Regions from separate parts of the Streptomyces sp. NPDC050485 genome, predicted to be linked through region 2. Evidence: riboswitches for the same ligand, from Rfam matches in the RefSeq annotation. Region 2 holds a riboswitch; the other holds the start of a gene.

Region 1 (14,512 bases), on a different contig from region 2:
GCCTCGCTGACCCTCAGGCTCAGGTCGTCGGCGGTGGAGTTGCCGGTGTAGCCGTGGTCGGCGTCGCAGTTGGGGTCGCCGCAGGCGGCGGGCTCCAGGTCGATCCGCGAGACCGCGCCCCAGCCGATGGTCAGCACGACCTCGCGGGGCGGGGTGCCGGGCGTGTACGACTCGGGGTTGGCGACGACGCGGCTCACCACGACCGACGAGATCCGGCCGAGCTTCACGGACTCCGTGGAGGTGGTGGCGTACGGCGTCGGGGAGCTGGTGTCCGCGTTCTGCTCGTCGGTGTGGCTGACGATGAACCGGTTGTCCGTGAGCACCAGGACCGTCACATGGCGGCGCACTTCGTTCGCGTCGAAGGTGGTCTCCTGGTGGACCAGGTACGACGCGATGGGCTCACCGCCGACGGCGGCCTCCACCGCCTCGGCCACAAGGGCCGGGTAGTAGCCGCTGCGCTCGATCGCCGCGCGGAGCCCCTGGGTCGTCGTACCGGTCTTCGCCATGGGGTCCATCTTAAGCTGCCGCAGGCGGCCCACGGCCCTCAGAGCCTGTGTGTAAACCCCGCCCGGGTCCCCGGCGTCTGGCACGCACGCTCGCCGCGTTGGCCGAAAGCCCTAGTAGCTCCGCTACGAGGACTTCCAGCCGCCTTGCGATCGCACGCACCAGACGCCGCGGCCTGATCCGGGCGGGGTTTACACACAGGCCCTCAGTAGCTGGGCAGCCGCCGTGGGCCGAGGTCGTTGCGGGCGGGGGGCGGGGCGAGGCGGACGTGTGCGCCGAGCACCGACAGGCCCCGCTGGGCGACGATCACGGGCTCCAGGCCGACGGCGACCACCTCGGGATGGTCGTCGACCAGCCGCGACACCCTCAGGAGCAGCTCTTCGAGGGCCGCGGTGTCGACGGGCGCGGAGCCCCGCCAGCCGAACAGGAGCGGCGCGGTCCGGATGGATCTGAGCAGTTCGGCGGCGTCGCGGTCGGTGGCCGGGATCAGCCGGTGCGCGGTGTCGCCGAGCAGTTCGGACGCGGCACCGGCGAGCCCGAAGGAGAGCACCGCGCCGACCGCGGAGTCGATCGAAGCGCGCACGACGGTGTCCACTCCGCGCGGAACCATCGCCTGCACCACGGGCTTCAGCTCCCCGGGCTTGCCGAGGCTCGCCGTCAATTCGGCATATGCACGGGCGAGTTGGTGCTCGTCCGCGAGATCCAGGCGTACGCCGCCGAGGTCGGGGCGGTGGCGCAGGTGCGGGGCGGTGGTCTTGAGGGCGACGGGGTAGCCGAGGCGGCGGGCGGCCTCGACGGCCTGGGCGGCGTCGGGGGCGGGCAGGGCCGGGCGCACCGGGATTCCGTAACGGCCGAGCAGTTCCTCGGCGTCCGCCGCGGTCAGGGTCGTGCCGCGGGGGTCGGGGGCGGGGCCGAGCAGGCGCTCGATGAGCGCGGCGGTGCCGGGTTCGTCGATGTCGTCGTACTCCCCCACCCTGCCGGGGTCGGCGGCCTGTCTGCGCCACTGGCCGTAGCGGACGGCCTCGGCGAGGGCGCGGACGGCCCGCTCCGCGGCGGGGTAGGCGGGAATGCGGGTGGCCTCGCGGGGTGGGTGGTTTTTCGGCTGCCCGCCGGTGGGTGGGCTGGGGGCGCGGCCCCCGGACCCCCGCTCCTCAAACTCCCCCAAGGCCTTGCGGGCCAGGGAGGGACCCCCACGAGGGGCTTGATTGATGCCGGACAGGGCTGGATCCTGGGGATTGGTCCCGGCCAGGGCCGGATCCTGGCGGCTGGGTCTCTTCACCGTGCGGGCCGCTGCCGACAGGGCCTCTGCCAGGCCGCCGATCTCTACGTGGACCACCGCGACCGGCTTCGCCGGGGACGCTGCCGCGGCCGCGCGCAGGGCTTCGGCCAGCACCTGGCCGTCGCCGGATTCCACGGCTCCGTTCTCGCCGACCCAGGGGATGGCCGTCACCACCACCGCGTCGCACTCCTCGTCCGCCAGGGCCGCCGCGAGGGCCGCCCGGAAGTCCGCCGGGGTCGCGCCCGTCGTCAGGTCGAGGGGCTTGAGCGGGCGCAGGCCCTCGCTCAGGCAGGCGTCGTACGTCAGGAGGCCGAGGGATTCCGAGTTGCCGAGGATCGCCACCCGGGGCCCCGCGGGCAGTGGCTGTCCGGCGAGCAGCAGGCCCGCGTCGACGAGTTCGGTGACCGTGCCGACCAGGATGACGCCCGCCTGACGCAGCAGCGCGGAGACCGTCGCGTCCGGTACCCGGGTGACCGGGACCGCGTGGCCGGGCGGCGTCGAACCGCTGTGCCGGGCGCCCTTCACCACCACGACGGGCTTCGCGGCGGCCGTACGGCGGGCGAGCCGGGTGAACTTCCGCGGGTTGCCGATCGATTCGAGGTAGAGCAGGACCACATCGGTGTCGGGGTCCTCGTACCAGTACTGGAGGAAGTCGTTGCCGGAGACGTCGGCGCGGTTGCCGGAGGAGATGAACGTCGACAGGCCCGCGCCGCGCCGGTACAGGCCCGACAGGAGGGCGATGCCGATCGCGCCGGACTGGGTGAACAGGCCGATCCGGCCCGCGGGCGGCGGCTCGGGCGCCAGCGATGCGTTCAGCCGCACATCCGCCGCGGTGTTGATGATCCCGAACGCGTTCGGGCCGATCAGCCGCATCCCGTACGAGCGGGCCTGGCGCACCAGTTCGCGCTGGCGCTCCCTGCCGTGCGGGCCGCTCTCCGCGTAGTCGGCCGACAGGACGACGAGGCCCTGCACGCCGTGTTCGCCGCAGTCGGCGACGGCTTCTGGTACCCGCTCGGCGGGCACCGCGATGATCGCCAGGTCCACGGGTTCGCCGATCGCGCCGACGGAGGAGAAGGCGGGCACCCCGTCGAGCTCCCCCGGCCCGTCGCCGAGCGCCCGGTTCACCGCGTACGCGCGCCCGGTGAACCCGGCGTCCAGGAGGTTGCGCAGGACCGTGCGGCCGACCCCGCCGGGGGCGCGGCCGGTGCCGATGACCGCGACCGAGCCGGGCGCGAGCAGGCGCTGCACCGATCTCGCCTCGGCGCGGTGTTCCCGGGCGCGCTGCACGGCGAGGGACTCGGCGGTGGGTTCCAGATCGAGGGTGAGGTGGACAGAGCCGTCCTCGAAGGACCGCTTCTGCTGGTACCCGGCGTCGGTGAACACTTTGATCATCTTGCTGTTGGCGGGCAGCACTTCGGCCGCGAACCGCCTGATCCCGCGTTCGCGGGCGACCGCCGCGATGTGTTCGAGCAGGGTGGAGGCGACGCCCCGGCCCTGGTGGGCGTCCTGGACCAGGAAGGCGACCTCGGCCTCGTCGGCGGGGGCGGAGGCCGGCCGGCCCTGGGCGTTGATGCGGTCGAAGCGGACGGTCGCGATGAACTCGCCGCCGACGGTGGCCGCGAGTCCGACCCGGTCCACGTAGTCGTGGTGGGTGAAGCGGTGGACGTCCTTGGCGGAGAGCCGGGGGTAGGGCGCGAAGAAGCGGTAGTACTTCGACTCGTCCGACACCTGCTCGTAGAAGGAAACGAGCCGCTCGGCGTCCTCGGTGGTGATGGGCCTGATGCGCGCGGTGCCGCCGTCGCGGAGCACCACGTCGGCCTCCCAGTGAGCGGGGTACGCGGGGTCGGACGCCGTCGTCATACCGAAAGCGTACGGGGCGCGGGGCCATCCGGGGCGGGGCACGGTGGGGAGGGCCGAACGGCGGCGGAAGCGGGCCTAAGGTCGGTAGGAGCACTGCGCACCACATGAGAGACTGGTCTAGACAACCGTCAGAGATTTCGAAGGGCAACACCATGGCTGAGCGCCGCGTCAACGTCGGCTGGGCCGAGGGCCTGCACGCCCGCCCCGCGTCCATCTTCGTCCGTGCCGCCACGGCTGCCGGAGTCCCCATGACGATCGCCAAGACCGACGGCAACCCGGTCAACGCCGCTTCCATGCTCGCGGTGCTCGGCCTGGGTGCGCAGGGCGGCGAGGAGATCGTGCTGGCCTCCGACGCCGAGGGCGCGGACGTCGCGCTCGACCGGCTGGCCAAGCTGGTCGCCGAGGGTCTCGAGGAGCTCCCCGAGACCGTCTGATCCGGTCGGCTGCACAGCGAAGGGCCGCTGATCCCGCATTCGGGACCGGCGGCTCTTTCGTTTTCCCGGCCGACGTACCCCGCACATGTACCCTGCGCACGCATTTCGATGACGGAATTCCCGCGTCCGCATTTCCGGGCCAGCATTTCGCGGTCCGCATTTCATTTCGAGCAGCCGAAATACAGTCCCGCACCGCGCTTTCTTTGTATACGGCCCGGCTGTTAAGTGCGGGCGCTCGCCGTGTGTACGGCAGGTTGCGAAGTGCTCACCGCGGCGGGGCGCCGCAGCCGATGGGCGGAAAAAGAGCGCTCGGCGTGCAGGGCGGTGAGCGAGCGGGCGCGTTCGGCATCGCCGCGGGCCACCGCGTCGGTGATCGCGCCGAGTTCGGCCCAGGACTCGGTCGGCCGGGCCGGCTGCTCGACCGCGTACATCCAGGCCACCTTGTGCCTCAACTGCGTGAGCAGCGCGATCAGTCCGGGGCTGAGGGAGGCCTGGGCCAGCGTCTCGTGGAACCAGCCGCCCAGCGAGCGCAGATCCTCGCCCTGGCCGCGCCGGGCCCGTTCCTGACCCAGCCTCACCAGGCCGCGCAGCACTTTGAGATGCGCCTCGGAGCGGCGCGACGCGGCCCGTGCGGCGGCCAACGGCTCAAGCAGCACGCGCAGTTCGAGGAGGTCGGCGGCCTCCAGATCGGTGGGCTCTGCCACCCAGGCGCCGGCATGTCTGCGGGTGGTCACGAAGCCCTCGGACTCCAGAGTGCGCAGGGCTTCGCGGACCGGGACGCGGGAGACCCCGTAACGGCGGGCGAGTACGTCCTCGATGAGCCGGCTGCCGCGCTCCAGGGCACCCGAGACGATGTCGTCGCGGATCGCCGTGCATACCGAGTGCGCCGGAATGCGCATGGGCCGAACCTCCGCCTTTATCCCCGCGAAACGCGGTCGAACGACGCCAGTCGGCGCCTCTCGGTGTGTCTATCGATGTCTGTTCCGCGACTCTATTCCAGGCTTTGTTAATTCCCGGTGACGGGCCGGAACCAATGGATATTTTTTGGCCAACGGCGAAGACCCCCGGCGGCGTGCCGGGGGTCTTCGGTGTGCGCGGGGCGGGTCAGACCGAGACGCCGTGCGAGCGGAGGTAGGCGACCGGGTCGATGTCCGAGCCGTAGGTCGGGGCGGTGCGGGCCTCGAAGTGGAGGTGCGGGCCCGTGGTGTTGCCGGTGTTGCCCGACAGCGCGATCTGCCGGCCCGGCTCGACGGACTGGCCGACGGAGACCTGGATGTCCGAGAGGTGGCCGTACTGGGTGTACGTGCCGTCGTTCATCCTGATGACGATGTTGTTCCCGTACGCACCGCCCCAGCCGGCCTCCACGACGGTGCCCAGACCCACCGCGTGCACCGAAGTGCCGCTCTCCGCATGGAAGTCGATGCCGGTGTGGGCGCCGGAGGACCACAGGGATCCGCCGGTCTTGTAGCCGGTGGACACATAGCTGTCCGATATGGGGGCGACGAAGGTGTTGAGGCGCTTGCGCTCGGCCTCGCGCGCCGCGCGCTCCTTGGCCTCGCGGTCCGCCTTGACCCGCTCCTGCGCCTTGCGCTGCGCGGCCGCCTCGGCCTCCGCCTTCGCCTTGGCCTTCACGGCCGCCTGCTTCTGGGCCTCGGCCTGGGCACCGAGCTGGTCGGCGAGGCTGTCACCGATGACGATGGCCTGGGTGAGGCCGGTGTCGGCGACGCTCGGGGCGGCGGTGGCCGGGGAGGCGAGGGTGCCTACGACTCCGGCGGTGGCGAGGGTGGCGATGCCCGCGATGTTCGCGCTGCGGCGCGTCATGCGGCTGGGCGCGCGGTGCTTCCCGGTGGCACGGGTGAACGCCATGAAGTGGCGGTGTCCTTTCCTTCCATCTCGCCTACCGGGTTAGCTGACGGGTTCGGAGCAGGAAGGTCTCCTACGGGCTCCTCCGCGGGCGGAGGCGTCCGATTCACCCCAGGGACTGAGTGGGTCCCCGGCTCCCCTGGCTCGCGCCGTACGGGGACTCGGCGATCACTGTCCGGTGCCGCGGGTGCGACGGGTGGTGACGGACAGCGGGACCGACGCTAGACGGCTGATCTTTCAATCACCAAACAGACACCGGCTTTTGTAGCGCACGCCACATGACAGACAGGTAACCTCCCCAATAAACCGGACATATGCCCCCAATAGGGGAGGACCCCGGCGGCGCATCCGCCACCGGGGTCCCCATGTGTCCAGTTGTCCAGGGCCTCAATCAGCCCGCGACGACGGTCACTTCACCGATTCCGAGCGCCCTGACCGGCTCCTCGATCTGCGCCGCGTCACCGACGAGGACGGTGACCAGCCGGTCGGCCGGGAAGGCGTTGACGACGGCCGCCGTCGCCTCCACGGTGCCGGTCTCCGCCAGGAGCGCGTACAACTGCGCCTGGTAGTCGTCCGGGAGGAACTGCTCGACCTGGTCGGCCAGCGTCCCGGCGACGGCCGCCGCGGTCTCGTACTTGAGCGGGGCGACGCCCACCAGGTTCTGCACGGCGGTCTCGCGCTCGGCGTCCGTGAGACCCTCCGCGGCCAGCGTGCGCAGCACCTTCCACAGGTCCTCCAGCGCGGGGCCGGTGTGCGGGGTGTCGACCGAGCCGCTGATGGCGAGCATCGCGGCACCGCCGTCGGGGCCCGAGCGCAGCACCTGGCCGAAGGCACGCACGCCGTAGGTGTAACCCTTCTCCTCGCGCAGCACGCGGTCGAGCCGGGAGGTGAGGGTGCCGCCCAGGCAGTACGTGCCGAGCACCTGGGCCGCCCAGACCCGGTCGTGGCGGTCGGCGCCGATGCGGCCGATGAGCAGCTGGGTCTGGACCGCGCCGGGGCGGTCCACGATGACGACCCGGCCGGTGTCGTCTGCGGTGATCGGCGGGATGGGGCGCGGCTCGGCGGTGTCACCGGTCCAGTCGCCCAGGCTGTCCGCGAGGACCGCGTCGAGGTCGGTGCCCGACAGATCGCCGACGATGACGGTGACGGCCGTCGAGGGGCGCACGTACGCCTCGTAGAAGGAGCGCACCGCCGCCGCGTCGATCGCGGCGACCGTCTCCTCGGTGCCCTGGCGGGGGCGCGACATGCGCGCGGCGGCCGGGAACAGCTCCTTGGAGAGCTGCTTGGCGGCCCGCCGGGACGGGTTGGCCTGCTCGTGCGGGATCTCGTCCAGGCGGTTGCGCACGAGCCGGTCGACCTCGGAGTCGGCGAACGCGGGGGCCCGCAGCGCCTCGGCGAGCAGCGAGAGCGCCTTGGGCAGGCGGGAGACCGGCACTTCGAGGGAGACCCGGATGCCGGGGTGGTCGGCATGCGCGTCGATGGTGGCGCCGCACCGCTCCAGTTCGGCGGCGAACTCCTCCGCCGAGTGCTTGTCGGTGCCCTCGGTCAGCGCCCGCGCCATGATCGTGGCAACGCCGTCGAGGCCCTCGGGCTCGGCGTCCAGCGGGGCCGCGAGGAAGATCTCCACGGCGACGACCTGCTGGCCGGGGCGGTGGCAGCGCAGCACCGTGAGGCCGTTGGCGAGGGTGCCGCGCTCGGGGGCCGGGAAGGCCCACGGCTTGGCGGTGCCGGCGGCCGGCTGCGGGTGGAACTCCATGGTCACGACAGCGTCCGTCACTGGCCGGCCTCTTCTTCCTCTTCGTTGCTTGCCTCGGGCGCCGCGACGGGCTCGTACACCAGGACGGCCCGGTTGTCGGGGCGCAGTTTCGCGGCGGCGACCGCCTTCACTTCCTCGGCGGTGATGTCGAGGACCCGGTCGACCGCGGTCAGGGCGAGCTGCGGGTCGCCGAACAGCACGGCGTACCGGCACAGTTCGTCGGCGCGGCCGGCGACCGTGCCGAGCCGGTCGAGCCACTCGCGCTCCAACTGGGCCTGGGCGCGCTCCATCTCCTCCTCGGTCGGCCCCTCGGCGGCGAACCGGGCGAGCTCGTCGTCCACCGCGGCCTCGATGTCGGGGACCTCGACACCGCCGGAGGTCTTGACGTCGAGCCAGCCGAGCGAGGGGGCGCCGGCGAGGCGCAGCAGGCCGAAGCCGGCGGCGACGGCGCTCTGGTCGTGGCGGACCAGGCGGTTGTGCAGCCGGGAGGACTCGCCGCCGCCGAGGACGGTCAGCGCCAGGTCGGCGGCGTCGGCCTCGCGGGTGCCATCGTGCGGCAGCCGGTAGGCGGCCATCAGGGCGCGGGCCGGGACGTCCTCCTCCACGACCTCGCGCAGCTGCCCGCCGATGGTGTCGGGCAGCACGCCGTCGCGCGGCGGCTGCTTGCCGTCGTGAATGGGGATGGAGCCGAAGTACTTCTCCACCCACGCCAGGGTCTGCTCGGGGTCGATGTCGCCGACCACCGCGAGCACGGCGTTGTTGGGCGCGTAGTACGTACGGAAGAAGTTCCGGGCGTCTTCGAGGGTCGCCGCGTCCAGGTCGGCCATCGAGCCGATCGGCGTGTGGTGGTAGGGGTGGCCCTCGGGGTAGGCGAGCGCGGTCAGCTTCTCGAAGGCGGTGCCGTAGGGCACGTTGTCGTAACGCTGGCGGCGCTCGTTCTTGACGACGTCGCGCTGGTTCTCCATCGACTCCTCGTCGAGCGCGGCGAGGAGCGAGCCCATGCGGTCGGCCTCCAGCCAGAGCGCGAGCTCCACCTGGTGGGCGGGCATGGTCTCGAAGTAGTTGGTGCGCTCGAAGCTGGTGGTGCCGTTCAGCGAGCCGCCGGCCCCCTGCACCAGCTCGAAGTGGCCGTTGCCGGGCACCTGGTGGGAGCCCTGGAACATGAGGTGCTCGAAGAGGTGGGCGAGGCCGGTGCGGCCCTTGACCTCGTGGCGCGAGCCGACGTCGTACCAGAGGCACACCGCGGCGACCGGGGTCAGGTGGTCCTCGGAGAGCACCACGCGCAGGCCGTTGGCCAGTCGGTGCTCAGTCGCTGTCAGACCGCCGGAGCCGGCCTGCGCTGTGGCCGTGTGACCCATGGGCATGTACGTCCCTTCGTTCGCGATGTGCAGTACTGCGAGGTGAAGTACTGGCGGGGGAAGTCCTGGGTTGAGAAGTCCTGCCACTGTATGCAAGCGCGCGGGGACCTGGCGAAGTTCCCGGGTCGCGGTCGGCGTTGTCAGTGGGACGGTCCACAATGGTCGGCATCAGTTCCGATCCGGTACGTGAAGGAGCAGCAGCCGCGATGGCCCGCCGCAGCACGAAGACCCCGCCGCCGCCCGACGACTTCGAGGAGCGGATCCTCGACATCGACGTCGTCGACGAGATGCAGGGCTCCTTCCTTGAGTACGCGTACTCCGTGATCTACTCGCGGGCCCTGCCGGACGCCCGTGACGGAATGAAGCCCGTCCAGCGCCGCATCGTCTACCAGATGAACGAGATGGGCCTGCGTCCCGACCGCGGCTATGTGAAGTGCGCCCGCGTCGTCGGCGAGGTGATGGGCAAGCTGCACCCTCACGGCGACGCGTCGATCTACGACGCGCTTGTCCGCATGGCGCAGCCGTTCTCGATGCGCCTGCCGCTGGTCGACGGCCACGGCAACTTCGGCTCGCTGGGCAACGACGACCCGCCGGCCGCCATGCGGTACACCGAGTGCAAGATGGCCGACGCCACCTCGCTGATGACGGAATCGATCGACGAGGACACGGTCGACTTCACATCGAACTACGACGGCCAGGAGCGGGAGCCGGTCTCCCTCCCGGCCGCCTATCCGAACCTGCTGGTCAACGGCTCGTCCGGGATCGCGGTCGGTATGGCGACCAATATGCCGCCGCACAACCTGGGCGAGGTCATCGCCGCCGCCCGCCATCTGATCAGGCACCCGGAGGCGGATCTTGAGGCGCTGATGCGCTTCGTGCCGGGTCCCGACCTGCCGACCGGCGGCCGGATCGTGGGCCTGGGGGGGATCAAGGACGCGTACGGGTCGGGTCGCGGCACGTTCAAGATCCGCGCCACGGTGGCCGTGGAGAACGTGACGGCCCGCCGCAAGGGCCTGGTCGTGACCGAACTGCCCTTCACCGTCGGCCCGGAGAAGGTGATCTCCAAGATCAAGGACCTGGTCGGCTCGAAGAAGCTCCAGGGCATCGCCGATGTGAAGGACCTGACCGACCGTTCGCACGGGCTGCGGCTTGTCATCGAGGTCAAGAACGGCTTCGTGCCCGAGGCGGTCCTGGAGCAGCTCTACAAGCTGACGCCGATGGAGGAGTCCTTCGGCATCAACAATGTGGCGCTTGTGGACGGGCAGCCGCTCACCCTGGGCCTCAAGGAGCTGCTAGAGGTCTACCTCGACCACCGCTTCGACGTCGTACGGCGCCGCAGCGAGTTCCGCCGCACCAAGCGCCGGGACCGGCTGCACCTGGTGGAGGGCCTGCTCGTCGCGCTGGTCGACATCGACGAGGTCATCCGGATCATCCGGTCGAGTGACAACTCGGCGCAGGCGAAGGAGCGGCTCATCGAGCGCTTCTCGCTGAGCGAGATCCAGACGCAGTACATCCTGGACACCCCGCTGCGCCGGCTCACCAAGTTCGACCGGATCGAGCTGGAGAGCGAGCGCGACCGGCTGAACGGCGAGATCGACGAGCTGACCGGGATCCTGGACTCGGACAGCGAGCTGCGCAAGCTGGTCTCGGCCGAACTGGCCGCGGTGGCCAAGAAGTTCAGCACCGACCGGCGCACGGTCCTGCTCGAATCGGCGGGCGCCCCGGTGGCCGCCGTGGCCCTGGAGGTCGCGGACGACCCGTGCCGGGTGCTGCTCTCCTCGACGGGTCTGCTCGCGCGCACGGCGGGCGCCGAGGAGTTCACCGCCGGTGAGGACGACAAGCGCGCCAAGCACGACGTGATCGTCTCGGCCGTGCCCGCGACACAGCGCGGCGACGTGGGCGCCGTGACGTCCAGCGGGCGGCTGCTGCGCCTGGCGGTGATCGACCTGCCGCAGCTTCCGGACACGGCGGCCGCGCCGAACCTGTCGGGCGGGGCCCCGATCTCGGAGTTCCTGTCGTCCCTGGAGCCGGACGAGACGGTGGTCTGCCTGACCACCCTGGACGAGTCGTCGCCGGGTCTGGCGATCGGCACCGAGCAGGGCGTCGTCAAGCGCGTGGTGCCCGACTACCCGGCGAACAAGGACGAGTTGGAGGTCATCACCCTCAAGGACGGTGACCGGATCGTGGGCGCGGCCGAGCTGCGCACCGGCGAGGAGGACCTGGTCTTCATCACCGACGACGCCCAGCTCCTGCGCTACCAGGCGAGCCAGGTGCGCCCCCAGGGGCGGCCCGCGGGCGGTATGGCGGGCATCAAGCTGGCCGAGGGCGCCAAGGTCATCTCGTTCACGGCGGTCGATCCGGCCGGGGACGCGGCGGTGTTCTCGGTGGCCGGGTCGGGAGGCACCCTGCTCGGCGACACCGCGGTCTCCGCGAAGCTGACGCCGTTCGACCAGTACCCGCGCAAGGGCCGGGCCACCGGCGGGGTGCGCTGCCAGCGCTTCCTGAAGGGCGAGGACAAGCTGCTGCTCGCCTGGGCGGGCCCGGCCCCGGCCCGCGCGGCCCAGGCCAACGGCGCCCCGGCCCAGCTCCCCGAGCCCGATCCGCGCCGTGACGGCTCGGGCACCCCGCTCGCCTCGCCGGTCGCGGTGCTCGCGGGCCCGGCCTCGTAGCTACCGGCCGAGCCTCAACTAGCCGACGGTTCCGGGGAGTTCATCGAACTCCCCGGAGCGGTCCGGCTCCTGCGGCTGCTCGGGTACGTAGCGCAGCACGCCCCACATGGCGCGCTCGTCCGGGGTCTCCCCCGGGTCGGCCGCCACGCATGCGGCGAGCCGCTGGTGCAGCGCGTCCGCGTCGATGCCCGAGCCGATGAGGACGAGCTGGGTGAGGCGTTCCTGCTCGCGCGCCCAGGGCTCTGGGTAGAAGCGCAGGAACCGGCCGACGGCATGCACGGTGTATCTGTTGCGGGCGTCGGCGGCGCCGAAGTCGACAAACCCCTTGATGCGGTAGAGGCCTTCGGGCCGGGTGTCGAGGAAGGCCATGAGGCGGCGCGGGTCCATGGGCACGGCCGAGGTGAAGGCGACGGACTCGTACCCGGCGTGCGGATGGGCGGCGGGCCCGTGTCCCGTGCAGCGGCCGTGGTCGTGGCCGTCCTCGGCGCAGCCCCCGTCTTCGGGGAGGTCGTCCAGGAGGTCGTCGAAGGCGAGCTGTCCCACCCGTTCGGTGACGGGCCTGCGTTCGAAGAAGAGCTCCGGGTCGACCCGGCCGTACGCGGCCTCGACCACCGCGGCCGCTCCCCCGAGCGCGGTGCGCAGCCGGGCCAGGTCCGCCGCGCCCACCCGGTCCGTCTTGTTGAGCACCACCAGGTCGGCGACGGTCAGATGCCGTTCGATCTCGGGGTGCTTCTCGCGCGTGGTGTCGTACTCCGCCGCGTCGACCACCTCGACCAGGCCCCCGTACACGATCCGCGGGTTCTCACTGGCGAGCAGCATCTTCACGAGTTCCTGGGGTTCGGCCAGGCCGCTCGCCTCGATGACGATGACGTCGAGGCGGGCGGCGGGCCTGGTGAGCCGCTCCAGGTAGAGGTCGAGTTCGCTGGCGTCGACGGCGCAGCACAGGCAGCCGTTGCCCAGCGAGACGGTCGAGTCGCCGAGCTGGCCCGCCACCGTCATCGCGTCGATCTCGATGGAGCCGAAGTCGTTGACGATGGCCCCGATCCGGGTACCGCGGCCGGCTCGGAGCAGATGGTTGAGCAAGGTGGTCTTGCCCGATCCGAGGAAGCCCGCGAGGACGATGACGGGGATCTGCTGGCTCGGGCTGTTCACCTGGGGCCTTTCTCGGAGTCCGGGTCCGGTCCGGCGGACGGGATGCGGACCAAGGCTCTCAGACGGCGGGTACGGGCTGCGGCGGGGGCGGTCCCACATAGCGGGCCGCCGGGCGAATGATCTTCGAGTCCGCCGACTGCTCCAGGATATTGGCGCTCCAGCCGACCACCCGGGCCGCGCAGAACGTCGGGGTGAACATCTCGCGGGGCAGCCCGCACAGCTCCATGACGACCCCGGCGTAGAACTCCACGTTGGTGTGCAGCTCGCGGCCCGGCTTCAGCTCGGCCAGGATCTCCTCGACCTGGCGCTCCACCTCGACGGCGAATTCCACAAGGGGCCCGCCGAAGCCCTCCGCGATCCCGCGCAGCATGCGCGAGCGGGGGTCCTCGGTGCGGTAGACGGGGTGCCCGAAGCCCATGATCCGGTCGCCGGCCAGCACGCGTTCACGGATCCAGCCGTCGATGCGGTCGGGTGTGCCGATGGCGTCGAGGGTGTCCAGGGCGCGGCTGGGGGCGCCGCCGTGCAGCGGCCCGGAGAGCGCGCCGACCGCCGCGACCAGGCTGGCCGCGACATCGGCCCCGGTGGAGGCGACCACGCGGGCGGTGAAGGTGGAGGCGTTGAAGCCGTGGTCGATGGTGGAGATGAGGTACTGCTCGACGGCCCGTACGCGCTCGGGCTCGGGCTCCGAACCGCTCAGCATGTAGAGGTAGTTGGCGGCGTACGGCAGATCGTCGCGGGGCTCGACCGGTTCCAGTCCCTGGCCGAGCCGGTGCAGCGCGGTCAGCAGGGTGGGCACGGCGGCGCAGGCGGCCAGCGCGTCCTCGGCGCGCCGCTCGGCGTCCAGGTCGTACACCGGCCGGAAGCCCTTGGCCGCGCCGAGCAGGGAGAGGGCGGTACGGAGTCCGGCGAGCGGTCCCGACAGGGCGCCGGTGCGGGCGATGCCGGGCAGTGCCTCGCGTACGCCCCGGGGCAGGTGGCGCAGGGCGGCGGTGCGGGCGGTGAAGGCGGCGCGGGCCGCCGCGTCGGGCAGCTCGCCGTGGAACATCAGATGCCAGACGTCCTCGAAACCGCGGCTCTGCGCGAGCTCGACGGCCGAGTACTGGCGGTAGTGGTAGAAGCCCTCGCGGCCGCGGACGTCCCCGAGTTCGGTGTCCGTCACGACGACGCCCGCGAGCCCGCGGGGTACCGCGGCCGGGGCGGTGGTGGTGCTGGCCATGTTGCTGCCTCCTTCAGTCCTCCATGTTGACTTGACTGTCCATGATTGACTCAATGCTGTCAATGTTGATTTAATCAATATGTGTACGGTGCATACGGTACGCAATATGGATACGGTGACCCCCATGACTGATCAGGCACGGCTCACCACGCGCGAGGCGGCGGAGCGGCTCGGCGTGAAACCCGAAACGGTCTACGCGTACGTCAGCCGCGGGCAGCTGAGCAGTGAGCGGGCGCCCGGCGGGCGGGGCTCCACCTTCGACGCCAAGGAGGTCGAGGCGCTGGCCCGGCGCAGCGGCCGGCGGGAGGCGGTGTCCGCCGCCGCGGGCGGCGAGCTGACGTTCCGCACCGCCCTCACACTGATCGACAAGGACCACTACTACTTCCGCGGGGTCGACGCGGTGGAGCTGGCGTCAGCGTAC
Region 2 (14,512 bases):
CATCCGGGTGGCCAACGGCGACGCGATCATCCTGCTGCGCGAAATGCTGGAGCCGGACGCCCTGGACGGGCTCCGTGTGTACTTCCCGGACCCCTGGCCCAAGAAGCGCCACCACAAGCGCCGCCTGATCCAGCCCGAGTTCCTCTCGCTCGCCGCGACGCGGATGAAGCCCGGCGCCGTACTGCACTGCGCGACGGACTGGGAGGAGTACGCCGAGCAGATGCTCGAAGTGCTGACCGCGCACCCCGACTTCGAGAACACGGTGGCGGGCGGCGGCTACGCGCCCCGGCCCGCGTTCCGGCCGCTGACCCGGTTCGAGGGGCAGGGCCTCGACAAGGGCCACGTCGTGCACGACCTCCTCTTCCGCCGGGTCGGGCACAGCGGGTAGTGCGGGTAGTGCGGGTAGTGCGGACACCGTCGCGCATTGTCAGTGACCCTCGTTAGGGTCGTCTGGTGTCCTTCGAGCCGCTTCCGCATCGCCCGCACCCCGGGCAGCCGCCCCAGCAGGCCGGCCCGGCCTGTCCTGGCCGGCCGGTTCCGGCGTGCGCGGACGAGCCGCGGTTCGAGGCCGTGCCGCCCGACCGGGCGAAGTGGCGCTACCGGCCGCGCCGCGACTTCTGGCGCTCCAAAGCGGTCCGCGCGGGCGCGCTGATCACCCTGCTCGCGCTGTGCGGTCTGGTCATCCTCGCGCTCGTACGGGCACAGACCGGCACCGAGGGTTTCCTGGTCGGGCTCGGGCTCGCGGTGCTGCCGGTGCCGCTGCTCGGGGCCGCGTTCCGCTGGCTGGACCGGGTGGACCCGGGCCCCTGGCGCAACCTGCTCTTCGCCCTGGCGTGGGGCGCCTGCGCCGCCGCGCTGGTGGCGATCATCGCCAACTCGTTCGCGACGCGCTGGATAGCCACGGCCACCGCCGACCCTTCCTCGGCCGATCACCTGGGCGCCGGCGTGATAGCCCCGGTTGTCGAGGAGAGCGCGAAGGCGGTGGCCGTACTGCTGCTGTTCCTGTTCCGCCGACGCGACTTCACGGGCATTGTCGACGGCGTGGTCTTCGCCGGTTTCACCGCGACGGGCTTCGCCTTCACCGAGAACATCCTCTACCTGGGCAACGCCTTCGGCGAGGACCAGGCAAGTCACAGCGCTGGCCTTGCCTCGACCACGGCTGCGACCTTCTTCGTCCGGGTCGTCATGTCGCCGTTCGCGCATCCCCTGTTCACCGTGCTGACCGGCATCGGCTTCGGCGCGGCCGCGCTCTCGCCGCCGGCAAAGCGGCTGCGCCGCATCGCGTTCCCGCTGTTCGGTCTGGTGCTCGCGATGGGCATGCACGCCCTGTGGAACAGCTCGACGCTGTTCGGGGTGTACGGCTTCTACATCGTGTACGGGGCCTTCATGGTGCCGGTGTTCGGGCTGCTCACCTGGCTCGCGATCTGGAGCCGGCAGCGGGAGTTGCGTACGGTCGCCGCCGAGCTGCCCGCGTACGCGGCGGCCGGCTGGCTCGGGCCAGTGGAGCCGCTCGCCCTGTCCTCGATGCGGGCCCGCGCCACCGCGCGGGACTTCGCCCACCACAGCTTCGGCGGGAAGCCCGCGGCGCGGGCGGTCGCCGAGTACGAGGCGTTCGCGACCTCGCTCGCCTTCCTGCGGCACCGGGCCTACCGGAGCGCGGGCGCGACCGGCCCGGACCCCGACTTCGCGGCCCGCGAGCAGGAGCTCCTCCACCATCTGTGGGAGCGCAAGCCGGTCGCAGCCCCGGCGCTGCTGTACGCGGCGCAGGCGACGGGCCGGATCTGGCTGCCCCCGCAGTTCGCCCCGCCGCACCCCTATACCCAGCACGCGCAGTACGCGCCGTACGGTCAGCCGGGCCCGCTGCCGGGCCCGGCGCAGTACAACCCCTACCTACGCTGAGGCCTATGCCGAGGCGGCCGTCAGCTCGGAGACCTCGGCGTCGGTGAGTTCCAGGTCGGCGACGGCGAGCAGCGCCGGCAGCTGCTCGACCGTACGGGCCGAGGCGATGGGGGCGGCGACGGTGGGCCGGGCGGCCAGCCAGGCCAGCGCGACCGTGGCGATCTCGGCGCCGCGCTCCTGGGCGATCCGGTCGAGCGCGCCGAGCACCTTGCGGCCCCGCTCGGTCTCCAGGTGCTTGCCCGCGCCCTCGGCGCGTCGGCTGTCCACGGTCTGGCCCGGCCGGTACTTGCCGGTGAGGAAGCCGGAGGCGAGCGAGTAATAGGGGACGGCGGCCAGGCCCGCGCGGGACGCGGTCTCCTGGAGGGCGCCCTCGTAGGTGTCGCGGGAGACCAGGTTGTAGTGCGGCTGGAGCGCCACGTACTTGGCGAGGCCCTCGCGGTCGGAGAAGTCCAGGGACTCCTGGAGCCGCTCCGGGGTGATGTTGGAGGCGGCGATCGCGCGGACCTTGCCGTCCTGGACCAGCTGGTCGAGGGCGGTGATGATCTCCTCGACGGGCACGGTGGGGTCGTCGTAGTGCGTGTAGTACAGGTCGATGTAGTCGGTGCCGAGGCGGCGCAGCGACTCCTCGGCGGCGGTCTTGATGGTGTTCGCGGCCAGCCCCTTGTGCTGGAGGTGGGCGCCGACCTTGGTGGCGACGACGACATCGGCCCGGTTGCCGCGGGCGGCCAGCCACTTCCCGATGATCGTCTCGGATTCGCCGCCGGAGTTGCCGGGGGCCCACTGGGAGTAGGCGTCGGCGGTGTCGATGAAGTTGCCGCCGCCCGAGGTGTAGGCGTCGAGGACGGCGAACGACTGGTCCTGGTCGGCCGTCCAGCCGAAGACGTTGCCGCCGAGGGAGAGCGGGAAGACGGACAGATCGGAGCCGCCGAGCGCACGGAGAGAGGTCATGTGGTGATCAACTCCCGTGCGCCGGGCGCTATTCCGCATCCGTTCGGATCAGGGGTCGAGCCGCATGGACGATTGATTCCGGACACGTTCGGATCGATCAGCGGTCGAGCCCCATGGACGACTCCGGACCCGTTCGGATCGATCAGGGGTTGAGCCCCTTGGACTGGAGCCAGGTCATGGGGTCGATGCCGGTGCCGTCCGGGGTGTGGACCTCCAGGTGGAGGTGCGGCCCGGTGACGTTGCCGGTCGCGCCGATCCGCCCGATGACGTCCCCCGTCGCCACCTTCTGCCCCGCGCTGACCGCGATGGACGACTGGTGGCAGAACCAGAGCTCGCTGCCGTCGTCGAGGGTGAGCACCGTGCGGTAGCCGTACGCACCGGCCCACCCCGCCGACTTGACCGTCGCGGAGTGGATCGCCTTGAGCGGCGTGCCCGTGGGGGCCGCGAAGTCCAGGCCGGTGTGGTGGCCCGAGGACCACATCGAGCCGGCTTCGCCGAACGTGGAGGTGATCGTGTACGAGCCGACCGGCAGCGAGTAGCTCGCGGCCAGCTTGGCCAGCCGCTCCTCCTCCGCCTTCTTCGCCGCGGCCTCCTCGGCCGCCTTCTTCTCGGCCGCGGCCTTGGCCGTCGCCGCGTCCTGCTTGGCTTTGGCCTCGGCCGCGGCCTTTTCGGCGGCGGCCTTCTGCGCGGCCGCCTTCGCCTCGGCGACGGCGCTCGCCTTCTGCTGCTCGGCCTGCTGGAGGATGCGGGCGCGCAGCGCCTCACCGGCGTCGGTGGCGCCCTGCTCGGCCTCGGCGGTGGAGAGGCCGGTCATGGTCAGCGGGGAGGCTGCGATCTTCTGGTCGGCCTGTGCGGCCTCGCTCTTCGGGGTGTCCGGGGCGTTGTGCGAGACCAGCTCGCCGACGCCGGGCAGCGACCCGAGGTCCGGCAGGTTCTGGGTGAGGGAGTCGGGCAGCGAGATGGAGACCGGCGGCTTGGGCTGCGCGGTGGCCATGCCGCCCGCGCCGACCGCGGCGATGACGCCGACGCCCAGCACGGTGGAGCTGCGGGCGAGTCCGCCGCGCTGTTTGGCCACCCGGTGCCGGCCGCGTACCGGACGTACGGACTCCGCGGTCGGGTCCCACTCCTCCCAGCTCTCGCTGTCGCCGGGCACGTCGCCGTACCGGGAATCGAGAGGTATGGGGGTGTCGAGGGCAGGCTCGTTGGACGCCACGAGGGCGCGCTCCTTTCCTTCCTTCTCGCCTACCGGGTTAGCTGACGGGTTCGGAGCAGGAAGGTCTCCTACAGGCACCCGTAAAGGCGCCTGATTCACCCCAAGTTGGTGGTTCCCCGGTTCCCTTTCGGGATTCGGCGCGTGCGCGCGGTGCCGCCGTTGCGGCGGCTGGGCCGACCGCGCTGCGTTATCGAACGTTAATAGACACCCGGTCCGGATTCCAAGCCGTTCCCACTGATCGTTAACGGTCTTGGCCTGGACTTAGCGGCCACAGCCGGGTCAAACCGGACGAGTTGACGGCGATTCAGCGCGACTCGCGTTCACAGCGTTTCCTGACGGTGTGTCAAATGTTATGCGGAGGGACACCTTTCGGGCACCCACGGTGACAGGATCCGGGACGGCCTCCGTGGCAGGCTCCGGCCGGGCTCATTTCACGATCCTGACGGTGCGGCGGCGGTCGGGCTGCCCCTCGGTGGGCCGGGCCACCGCGAGCAGCGCCATGTCGTCGTTCGCGCCGCCGCCGGTGTAGCGCCGTACGTCGTCCACGAGCGCGTCCAGGACCGCCTCCGGGCCGGGGAAGACCGCGCCGCGCAGCCGGGCCCGCGGGTCGTAGAAGACGCCCCGCCCGTCGCGCGCCTCGGACAGCCCGTCGGTGTAGAACAGCAGCGTCGCCCCGGCCGGGAACGGCCGCGCATCGGACCGGTCCGGCCACACGCCCAGGTCCGCCATGCCGAGCGGCAGCGCGGGCTCGGCCGGGACGAGCATGTCCACGGACCCGTCCGGGTACAGCAGCAGCGGCTCGGGATGCCCCCGGTTGACCAGGCGTACGGTGCCGTCGCCGCGGGGGATCTCGGCGAGCACCGCGGTGGTGAACCCCTCGACCGCGTCGAGCCGGTCGCGCCGGGTGCCCTCGCGGGCCAGCGCCCGCTCCAGGCGCTGGGCCACCGCCTCCAGCGAGGACTCCTGCTCGGCGGCCTCCCGGAACGCCCCGATCACCACGGCGACGGCCTCCACCGCCTGGAGCCCCTTTCCGCGTACGTCACCGACGATGAGCCGCACCCCGTGCGGGGTCTCCTGCACGGCGAACAGGTCCCCGCCGATGAACGCGTCCGCCTGCGCCGCCTCGTACCGCGCGGCGACGTGGAGGCCGCCGATGCGGGCCGCAGGCGTGGGCAGCACGGCGCGCTGCGCGGTCTCCGCGATGACGCGGGCCGACGCGAGCTGTTCGCCGCTGCGGCGCAGGATGCGGTTGATGACGAGGGCCAGGCCGCCCACCAACAGCACGGTGAACAGCTCGCTGGCGCCTTCGCCGAGGCTGGGGATGCCCTGTAGGAACCAGAGCCCCACCACGGCGAGCACCGAAAGGGCCGCGACGACGGCGGTGGCGCGGGCCGAGTAGAACGGGGCGGCGACCACCGGGGCGCCCGCGAACAGGGCGACGGCGGTCAGGTCGGGCGGGGTCGAGGCGTCGAAAACGAAGCCGACGACGATGAGCAGTACGGGGAGCGCCCGTACCAGGCGCCTCTCGCCCTCTGCTCGCTGCCGCACCCGTCCAGCCTGCCCCGCCCGACCGCCGACGGCGACTCCGGAGCGGCCGAGCGGGTGCGGGTCCCGGTGCCGGGCGGGGCGGGGCGGGGGACGGCGGGATCCCGCGGGCAGAGTCGGCGCCAGGGAACGGCGGGATCCGCAGGGCAGGGTCGGCGCCGGGGGACGCGTCAAGATCAGCGGCAGCCGGACCGAACCCGCCGTCAATGGCGGCGGCAGCGATGCGGCCCCGGCCGACCCCGGCCGCAACTCCCCCTGGTGTGACGGTGGTTGGCCGCCTGGTCGGCCGCACCGCACGGCAGCGCGCCCCAGTCGCCGGCACTCAGCCGGCACCCGTGCCCGGGATCGACGTACACGGGAGCCCGCGCACCACCCCCCGTGACGAGCCCGGCCTCCCCCACCCGATCGCACCCGCTCAGCCCGACCACACAGAGGAGGAGCGCGAGCAGCACGGTGTCCCGCGCCCGCACCCATCTCCGCAGAACCACCGCACACTCACTCATGGCGCACGCGAGGCTACTCCACGTGCTCCACTCATGCGCGCCGGGCAACGGGCGGGTTCGCGGGCCGCATCCGGGAACGCGAAGAGGACCGGCACTTGAAAGTGCCGGTCCTCTTCGTTCAGTAGCGGGGACAGGATTTGAACCTGCGACCTCTGGGTTATGAGCCCAGCGAGCTACCGAGCTGCTCCACCCCGCGTCGGTAAACACAACTGTACGCCATCCGGAGGGGTGCTCCGAACCATTTACGACCCACGGCGTCCGAGGTGCCCGCCGCCCACCGCTCCACTACGACCAGGACTTCGAGACGATCGCCCGGACAACGGCCCAGCCCGTTCGCCGGATCGACCTCAAGTCTTAGGGTGTGTCGGGTTTGGTTGCCCGGACGATGGCGGAGTGCATGCCGTCGGCCACCGCGTGCGTGGGTGTGATCCCGATGTCCGTGAACCCGGCGTCTTCGAGGCCTTGCCGGTACTCGGCGAAGGAGAGCGCACCGGCGATACAACCGACGTAGTCGCCGCGCTCGGCCCGCTGCTCGGGGGTCAGGGTGTCGTCGGCGACGACGTCCGAGACGCCGATCCGGCCGCCGGGGACCAGGACGCGGAAGGCCTCGGCGAAGACGGCGGACTTGTCGGTGGACAAGTTGATCACGCAGTTCGAGATGACGACGTCGATGGTGTTGGCGGGGAGCGGGACGGCTTCGATCGTGCCCTTGAGGAACTCGACGTTGGTGGCGCCGGCCTTCTTCTGGTTGGCGAGCGCCAGGGCGAGCATCTCCTCGGTCATGTCGAGGCCGTACACCTTGCCCGTGGGGCCGACCCGGCGCGCGGAGAGCAGGACGTCGATGCCGCCGCCCGAGCCGAGGTCCAGGACCCGCTCGCCAACGCGCAGGTCGGCGACGGCGGTGGGGTTGCCGCAGCCTAGGGAGGCGGCGACGGCCTCGGCGGGCAGCGCCTCGCGCTCGGCGGCGGCGTAGCGGGTGGGGCCGAAGTTCTCGTCGACCTCGATCGCGGCCGGTCCGCAACAGGCGGTGCCGCCTTCGGTGACCTGGACGGCGGCGGACGCGTACCGGCGCCGGACGGTCTCGCGCAGGTCGGTGGACTGCTCGCTCATGGCCTTCACTCCTCGATGCCAGGGCCTGGCGGGACCCCGATCGGGCTGCATTGACGTTCCTCGATGCAACCTTGCGCCCTGGATCGAAAAACGTCAACATAGAAGCATGTCGAAACAAGAGCTTGTGGTGCTCGGCCAGGACGACGCCGACGAATGCTGCCCGACCCTGCTGACCGCCCCACTGGACGAGGGGCAGGCGGTAGAGCTCGCGAAGGTCTTCAAGGCGCTCGGCGACCCCGTGCGGCTGCGGCTGCTGTCGATGATCGCCTCGCGCGACGGCGGGGAGATCTGCGTCTGCGACCTCACCCCGGCCTTCAACCTGTCCCAGCCGACGATCTCCCACCACCTCAAGCTGCTCCGGCAGGCCGGGCTCATCGACTGCGAACGGCGCGGAACCTGGGTCTACTACTGGCTGCTGCCCGAGACGACCGACAAGCTCGCCGGCATCCTGACCCGCCCCACCGCGCCCGCCGGGACCGCCCCATGAGCAAGAACGCCCCGGTGGCGGGGCGCCTGTCGTTCCTCGACCGCTTCCTGGCGGTGTGGATTCTCGCCGCGATGGCGGCCGGGCTGGGGCTCGGACGCCTGGTTCCGGGGCTCGGGGACGCGCTCGCCAAGGTCACCGTCACCGGGGTCTCGCTGCCGATCGCGCTCGGACTGCTGGTGATGATGTATCCGGTCCTGGCCAAGGTCCGCTACGACCGCCTCGACACCGTAACGGCCGACCGGCGCCTGCTGATCCCCTCCCTGGTCCTGAACTGGGTCGTCGGCCCCGCCCTCATGTTCGCGCTCGCCTGGATCTTCCTGCCGGACCTGCCCGACTACCGCACCGGCCTGATCATCGTCGGCCTCGCCCGCTGCATCGCCATGGTCATCATCTGGAACGACCTGGCCTGCGGCGACCGCGAGGCAGCCGCCGTCCTGGTCGCCCTCAACTCCGTATTCCAGGTACTGGCGTTCAGCCTGCTCGGCTGGTTCTACCTCTCCGTCCTGCCCGGTTGGCTCGGCCTGGAGCAGACCGCCCTGGACGTATCCGTATGGGAGATCGCCCGCAGCGTCCTCATCTTCCTCGGCATCCCCCTGCTGGCCGGATTCCTCACCCGCCGGCTCGGCGAGAAGGCCAGGGGCCGCACCTGGTACGAGACCCGACTCATCCCACGCATCGGCCCGTTCGCCCTGTACGGGCTGCTGTTCACCATCGTGGTGCTCTTCGCCCTGCAAGGGGACGCGATCACCTCCCAGCCCCTGGACGTCGTACGGATCGCGCTGCCGCTCCTGGTGTACTTCGCGGTCATGTGGGCGGGCTCGCTGGCCCTGGGCCGCGCGGTCGGACTCGGCTACCCGCGCGCCGCCACCCTCGCGTTCACCGCCGCGGGCAACAACTTCGAACTCGCCATCGCGGTCGCCATCGCCACCTTCGGCGCCACCAGCGGGCAGGCCCTGGCCGGAGTGGTCGGCCCCCTCATCGAGGTGCCCGTCCTCATCGGCCTGGTGTACGTCGCCCTCGCCGCCCGGCGCTACTTCCCCAACTCCCCTGCTCCGGCCCCTCCATTGGCCGCCACCACCGAAGGTCCCGCCCATGTCTGAATCGCCTGCACTGCCTACATCGCCCGCATCACCCGCATCACCTGAAGCGCCCAGCGCGCCGGACGCATCCGACACGTCTGATGCCAAGCCGTCCGTGCTGTTCGTCTGCGTCCACAACGCCGGCCGCTCGCAGATGGCGGCTGCCTTCCTCACCCATCTCACGGACGGCCGCGTCGAGGTCCGCTCCGCCGGGTCGGCCCCCGCCGATCAGGTCAACCCGGCTGTCGCCGCCGCGATGGCGGAAGTCGGCATCGACATCTCCGCCGAGACCCCCAAGGTGCTCACGGTCGAGGCGGTGCGGGCGTCCGACGTGGTGATCACCATGGGCTGCGGCGACACCTGTCCCGTCTTCCCGGGCAAGACCTACCTCGACTGGCAGCTTGAGGATCCGGCGGGTCAAGGCGTCGAGGCGGTCCGCCCCATCCGGGACGAGATCAAGAAGCGTATCGACGGGCTGATCAAGGAGATCCTGCCCGAGTCGCCCTGACCGTAGGAGTGCACGGCTCCCGCACCCGTAGCGCGCGGGCAGGTGTCAGGACCAGCCCGGGGACGGCGGAAGCGGCCAGGTCGGCGGGGTCGGCAGCGGGTGATCCGCCGGGAGGCGGGCGGCCGTGCCGCGGCCGGAGAGCCAGGCGAGAAGGTCCCGCCCCGGGCCCGTGGCGGTGGGGCCGGTCCGGGCAAGGGGCCAGCAGCGGCCGAGGTCGGTCGCCTCGATGCGGGCGACCGGGAAGCCGCGTACCGCCAGCGCCGCGACGGTGCTGTCGAGGGCCCAGGCGACGTAGTCGGCGGGCCAGTCGGCGGTGCTGTAGCCGAGGCTCAGGTCGACGTGGTGGGTTTCGAGTTCGCGCCACGCCCGGTGGAGGGTGAACCAAGCGGGGTGCCGCCAGCCCGCGAGGGCGCTGACCAGCGTGCTCCATCGCCCAGTCGGCATCGCCGCGGCCACCCCGAGCAACCGGTCCAGGCTGCCGGACACGTCACCGACAAGTCCGACGGCGTCGCGTCCGGCCCCCTCGCGCAGCGCGCGCTCCAGCGCGGGGCCGTCGGCGCGGGGCCCGGGCTCGGCGCCGGTGCGGGCCAGGGTCAGCAGCCACCAGTAGACGTCGGCGCTGCGGGCGAGGTGGGTGAGGACGTGCCCGCGGCTCCATCCGGCCAGCGCGGACGGCTCGCGGGCCTGACGGTCGGTCAGCCCGTCGAGGGTGTCGCCGAGCCGCGTGACGGAACCGCGGACGGCATCGAGGAGCCCGGCGAGGTCCGCCCGGCCGAGGTCGGTGGTGTCGGTCACGTGCCGGTACTTTACGGCCGCCCGGCGAACAGGCCGCCGATCGGGAGGCGGCCGTACGCAGCAGCCGTGCGGGGTCGCGTACGTGGCGGCGCACGAAGTGGCTTACGAGGCCCGGCAGTTGCTCATGCCGACGGCGCGGAACATGGCTCGCCGGGGTGGCTACTCGGGCAGTGGGCGGTCCTCGACGACGTGCTTCATGACGAGGGTGGACGTCAGGCGCTGGACACCTGGCAGGGTGGCCAGCCGCTGGTCGTAGAGCTGCTGGAAGGCGGCCAGGTCGGTGGTGGCCACGCGCAGGAGGTAGTCGGGTTCGCCGAACAGGCGTTGGGCCTGGATCACGTGCGGGACGGCGGACACGGCCTTCTCGAATTCGGTGACGGTGTCGCGGTCCTCCCAGCGCAGGGTGGCGAAGACCAGGGCTTCGAAGTTCAGGCCGACCGTGGCCGCGTCCACGACGGCGCGGTAGCCGCGGATCGCGCCCTCGCGTTCGAGGTCGCGCACGCGACGGTGGCACGGCGAGACGCTCAGCTTCACGCGGGCCGCCAGCTCGGTCACCGTCAGACGGCCGTCCAGCTGCAGCTCGGTAAGAATCTTCCGGTCCAGGGCATCCATGGAGAAGATTCTCCCCCAAATTTCGCGATCATGGGGTAAATACAGAAACACTTTCGGGCACAACGAACCTAGCCTTTCCTCTCGTAACAGCACAACGCGAGAAGGACCGATCCATGAACACGACCACGCTGGCGGCTTTCCTGGCAGTGGATCTTCTGCTGGTGTTCACCCCCGGCGCGGACTGGGCCTTTGCGATCGCGGCGGGGCTGCGGGACCGGTCGGTCGTTCCCGCGGTCGCCGGGCTGATAGCCGGATACGCCGGGTACACCCTGCTCGCCGTGGCCGGCCTGGTGGTGATCGTCGCGAGCTCCGCGACCCTGCTCACCGCACTGACCGTTCTCGGCGCCGCCTATCTGGTGTGGCTCGGCGGGAGCGTCCTGGCACGGCCGGCCGCACTGAGCGCCGCCACGGAGTCCGCGGCCTCCTCGCGCCGGCAGATCGTGCTGAAGGGAGTCGGGACCAGCGGCCTGAACCCCAAGGCGCTGCTGCTGTACTTCTCGCTGTTCCCGCAGTTCATCGACCCCGCGGCGAGTTGGCCCGTCGCCGCCCAGACCGGTCTGTTCGGCACCCTCCACATGGCAGTGTGCGCCGTGGTCTACCTCGCTGTCGGCGTCCTTGCCCGCACCGTACTGAAGACCCGGCCGACCGCCGCTCGCGCGGTCACTCGTGCCTCCGGCGCCATGATGATCGCCATTGGCGCGTTCCTCCTCGTGGAACGCCTGACGCGCTGACCACGCAGCTCCTGGTGGCCTGCGTGCGCCCTGGCCTGGCTGTGGACCGGGGCGCCGGCAGCCTGAGGCAGGTCTTACCGCGTGCCGACGTCGTGGGCGGTGCCCTTGGTGACGGCGTGCAGCTTGTCGGGGTTGGCCACGTTGTGGATGGCGGTGATGCGGCCGTCGGAGTCGAAGTCGAAGGTGACCGTGGCGATCACGCGTTCCGGTCCGGTGAAGACCATGCCCGGCCCGCCGTTGATCTCGACGAGTTCGGCGTTCATGTCAGCAGGCTCGATGCCCTGGTAGGTGACGGTACCGATGGCGGCGAACCATGCGGCCACCGTGGCCGCGCCCACGACCGGCCGCAGGGCCTGGCGGACCTTGCCGCCGCCGTCGGTCCACAGGGTGACGTCCGGGGACAGCAGTTCCATCAGGGCGTTGACGTCACCGCCAGTCGCGGCGGCGAAGAACCGCTCGGTGGCCTCGCGCTGCTGCGAGCGGTCCGTGGTGAAGCGCGGCCGCCGGGCCCGCACGTGCTCGCGGGCGCGGTGGGCGGCCTGCCGCACCGCGGACTCGGAACGCTCCACCGCTTCCGCGATCTCGGCGTGGCTGAAGCCGAAGACCTCTCTGAGTACGAACACCGCGCGCTCCAGCGGGCTCAGCGTCTCAAGCACCACCAGTACCGCCATCGACACGGACTCCGCGTCCACGACGGTCTCGGCGGTGTCGCCGCAGGTGAGGATGGGCTCCGGAAGCCAGGGGCCCACATAGGTCTCCCGCTTGTTCCGGGTGGAGCGCAGTCGTTCCAGCGCGAGGTTCGACACGATCCGCGTCAAGTACGCCTTGGGTTCGGCCACTTGGGAGCGGTCGGCGGCCGACCATTTGATCCAGGCGTCCTGGACCGCGTCCTCGGCATCGGCCGCGCTGCCGAGGATGCGGTAGCCCACCGAGAACAGCAGGTTGCGGTGCTGGTGGAACACTTGCTGGTCGACGTCCGGGAACGACTGGGTCACCGCGCGACCCGTATCCGAGTGGTCGGGGACTGGCCGAGTCACCGCGCCACCGGTATCCGGGTGTTCCGGGACCGGCCGGGTCACCGCGCCACCCGTATCCGGGTGAAGCGGCCGCCGTGCGGCCAGAACGCGCCCGAGGCGGGCATCTTCTTCATGCGGCCGAAGGTCGGCCAGGGGGAAGCGGTCACCGCCTCCTTATACCGGGCCGCCGTGCGGCCGGTCAGGCAGATCCGCCGGGCACTGTCGTCGGGGCGGGTGAACTGCACGACAGCATCCGCCCGGCCCAGGCTCACCGGCGTGTGGTAGTAGCCGAACCGGAACGGCTTGGGCTGCTTGCCCTTCAGTACGCGCAGGATCGACAGCGCCGCGTGCACGCCGGTCGGCATGCCGCCCTGGCAGGTGCCGTGCAGGACGCCGTAGCCCTGGCGGATCGCGGCCGCGTCGCCCACCGCGAACACCTCCGGGTGCGACAGCGACCGCAGCGCCGCGTCGGTGACGATGCGGCCGCGCTCGTCGACGGCCAGTCCGGCGGCGGCCGCCAGCGGCGACACCCGCGTACCGCTGGTCCACACCACCACATCGGCGGCGACGCTCTCCCCGCCCGCCAGCTCGACCGCACCGGGCAGCACCTTCATCACCTCGACCCCGCTGCGTACCCGCACGCCAAGCCGGTCGAGCGCGGCGTGCAGGTACGCCTTGGCCTTCCGGTTCATGGCCGCGCCGGGTTCGCCCCGGCCCAGCAGCACCACGTCCAACCGCGGGTACTGCTCGGCGATCTCCGCGGCCGACTCGATGCCGGTCAGTCCGCTGCCGCCGACCACCACCGTGCCGCTGCCCAACCGGGCGAGCCGGCCGGCCAGCACCTCGGCGTCCTGGGGAGTGTTGAGGGTGTACGCATGGTCCTCGGCACCCGGCACCGCCGCCGTGTCGGCCACGCTGCCCACCCCGTACACCAGCGTGTCGTAGGAGAGCACCCGGTCGTCATCGATCCGCACCGTCCGCGCGTCCGCGTCCACCGCGGTCACCCAGCCCCGTACGAACCGTGCACCCGTACCCGCCAGCAGCTCCGGGATGCTCAGCTCGGCGAGCTGCTGCCCGGTCGCGGCCATGTGCAGCCGCAGCCGCTCGGTGAACCGCTCCTGCGGGTTGACCAGGGTCACTTCCACGCCCTCGCCCCGCTTGACCCGGGCCGCCAACTGGATCGCCGCGGACAGGCCCGCGTATCCCGCCCCCAGGATCAGGACACGGTGGGTGGTCGCCGGGCCGGCTTCGTGCTGCGTGCTCATCGCTCTGCCTTCCGTCGCTCGCTGCTGACGACCACCAGATGGGAGCTGCCCGCCCATCCGTGACATGGAGCCGATGTGACCTGCGGCACAGCCGAGTTGAAGGGCGGTCACAGACCCCGAGCGACCCCAGAACGCCGCAACGCCCCAGCCGATGATCCCCGGCTGGGGCGTTCCTTTCGCAGGTCGGAGGGGGCGAACCCCTCCCCCACTGCTGGTAGGCCATGTCGGACTCGAACCGACAACCAACGGATTAAAAGTCCGCTGCTCTGCCAATTGAGCTAATGGCCCTTGGCGAGTCACCCACGAGCATAGCCCGACAGCGCCCGGCAGCCGATCGGGTATCGGTTGTCGGGCCCGTCGCGAGGGCATCCTCGTCATCCGCCGCGCCCTCGCGAGGAGATTCAGTATCAGCCACCGTGCCCTCGCGAGGGCGCCGCCATCACCAAGCCGCACCGCCGCGAGGGCATCCGCATCAGCAACCCCCGCCGCCGCGCCCGCTACCCGCGAGGCTCAGCCTCGCCCGTCGGCCGGAGGAACCAGTGCCGTGCGGATACCAGCCACCAGGCCGTTGCGAAGCCCAGGACGGCCAGCACCGCGACCGGGGCGTAGTTGAAGTTCTCCCAGGTCATCGGGGAGAGCTGGGGGAGCATGAAGAGGACTGTGATGAGCGCCACCCAGGCCACCGCCAGGATGCCGACCGGGCGGGACCAGCGGCCCAGGTGCCAGGGGCCCCGGGTGAAGGAGTCGCCGCGGAACAGGCGCAGCAGGGTGGGGATCACGTACGCGATGTAGAGGCCGATC

What was found. Region 2 has a riboswitch for cyclic di-AMP ahead of ACIBK6_RS03765 (M23 family metallopeptidase). Riboswitches for the same ligand answer to the same signal wherever they lie in the genome.
Region 1: it holds a riboswitch for cyclic di-AMP, as region 2 does, so the genes downstream of both, ACIBK6_RS20425 (M23 family metallopeptidase) here and ACIBK6_RS03765 (M23 family metallopeptidase) in region 2, are expected to answer to the same signal.

What each region holds. Positions count from the first base shown of each region.
Region 1 is NZ_JBITHR010000009.1:221,231-235,742, forward strand. It holds gene ACIBK6_RS20405 (DUF5998 family protein) at 1-506, opposite strand, end outside; gene ACIBK6_RS20410 (GNAT family N-acetyltransferase) at 710-3,643, opposite strand; gene ACIBK6_RS20415 (HPr family phosphocarrier protein) at 3,796-4,077, shown strand; gene ACIBK6_RS20420 (GntR family transcriptional regulator) at 4,299-4,976, opposite strand; gene ACIBK6_RS20425 (M23 family metallopeptidase) at 5,182-5,943, opposite strand; cyclic di-AMP (ydaO/yuaA leader) riboswitch at 5,957-6,117, opposite strand; gene ACIBK6_RS20430 (M16 family metallopeptidase) at 6,332-7,696, opposite strand; gene ACIBK6_RS20435 (M16 family metallopeptidase) at 7,714-9,054, opposite strand; gene ACIBK6_RS20440 (DNA topoisomerase (ATP-hydrolyzing) subunit A) at 9,261-11,723, shown strand; gene ACIBK6_RS20445 (CobW family GTP-binding protein) at 11,742-12,875, opposite strand; gene ACIBK6_RS20450 (citrate synthase/methylcitrate synthase) at 12,934-14,091, opposite strand; gene ACIBK6_RS20455 (citrate/2-methylcitrate synthase) at 14,216-14,512, shown strand, end outside.
Region 2 is NZ_JBITHR010000002.1:19,035-33,546, forward strand. It holds gene trmB (tRNA (guanosine(46)-N7)-methyltransferase TrmB) at 1-388, shown strand, start outside; gene ACIBK6_RS03755 (PrsW family intramembrane metalloprotease) at 454-1,899, shown strand; gene ACIBK6_RS03760 (aldo/keto reductase) at 1,903-2,847, opposite strand; gene ACIBK6_RS03765 (M23 family metallopeptidase) at 2,990-4,060, opposite strand; cyclic di-AMP (ydaO/yuaA leader) riboswitch at 4,072-4,210, opposite strand; gene ACIBK6_RS03770 (PP2C family protein-serine/threonine phosphatase) at 4,487-5,608, opposite strand; tRNA gene ACIBK6_RS03775 (tRNA-Met) at 6,231-6,304, opposite strand; gene arsM (arsenite methyltransferase) at 6,463-7,218, opposite strand; gene ACIBK6_RS03785 (ArsR/SmtB family transcription factor) at 7,325-7,705, shown strand; gene arsB (ACR3 family arsenite efflux transporter) at 7,702-8,805, shown strand; gene ACIBK6_RS03795 (arsenate reductase ArsC) at 8,900-9,292, shown strand; gene ACIBK6_RS03800 (maleylpyruvate isomerase family mycothiol-dependent enzyme) at 9,338-10,087, opposite strand; gene ACIBK6_RS03805 (Lrp/AsnC family transcriptional regulator) at 10,247-10,699, opposite strand; gene ACIBK6_RS03810 (LysE family translocator) at 10,813-11,430, shown strand; gene ACIBK6_RS03815 (RNA polymerase sigma-70 factor) at 11,505-12,425, opposite strand; gene ACIBK6_RS03820 (NAD(P)/FAD-dependent oxidoreductase) at 12,506-13,711, opposite strand; tRNA gene ACIBK6_RS03825 (tRNA-Lys) at 13,924-13,999, opposite strand; gene ACIBK6_RS03830 (amino acid permease) at 14,209-14,512, opposite strand, start outside.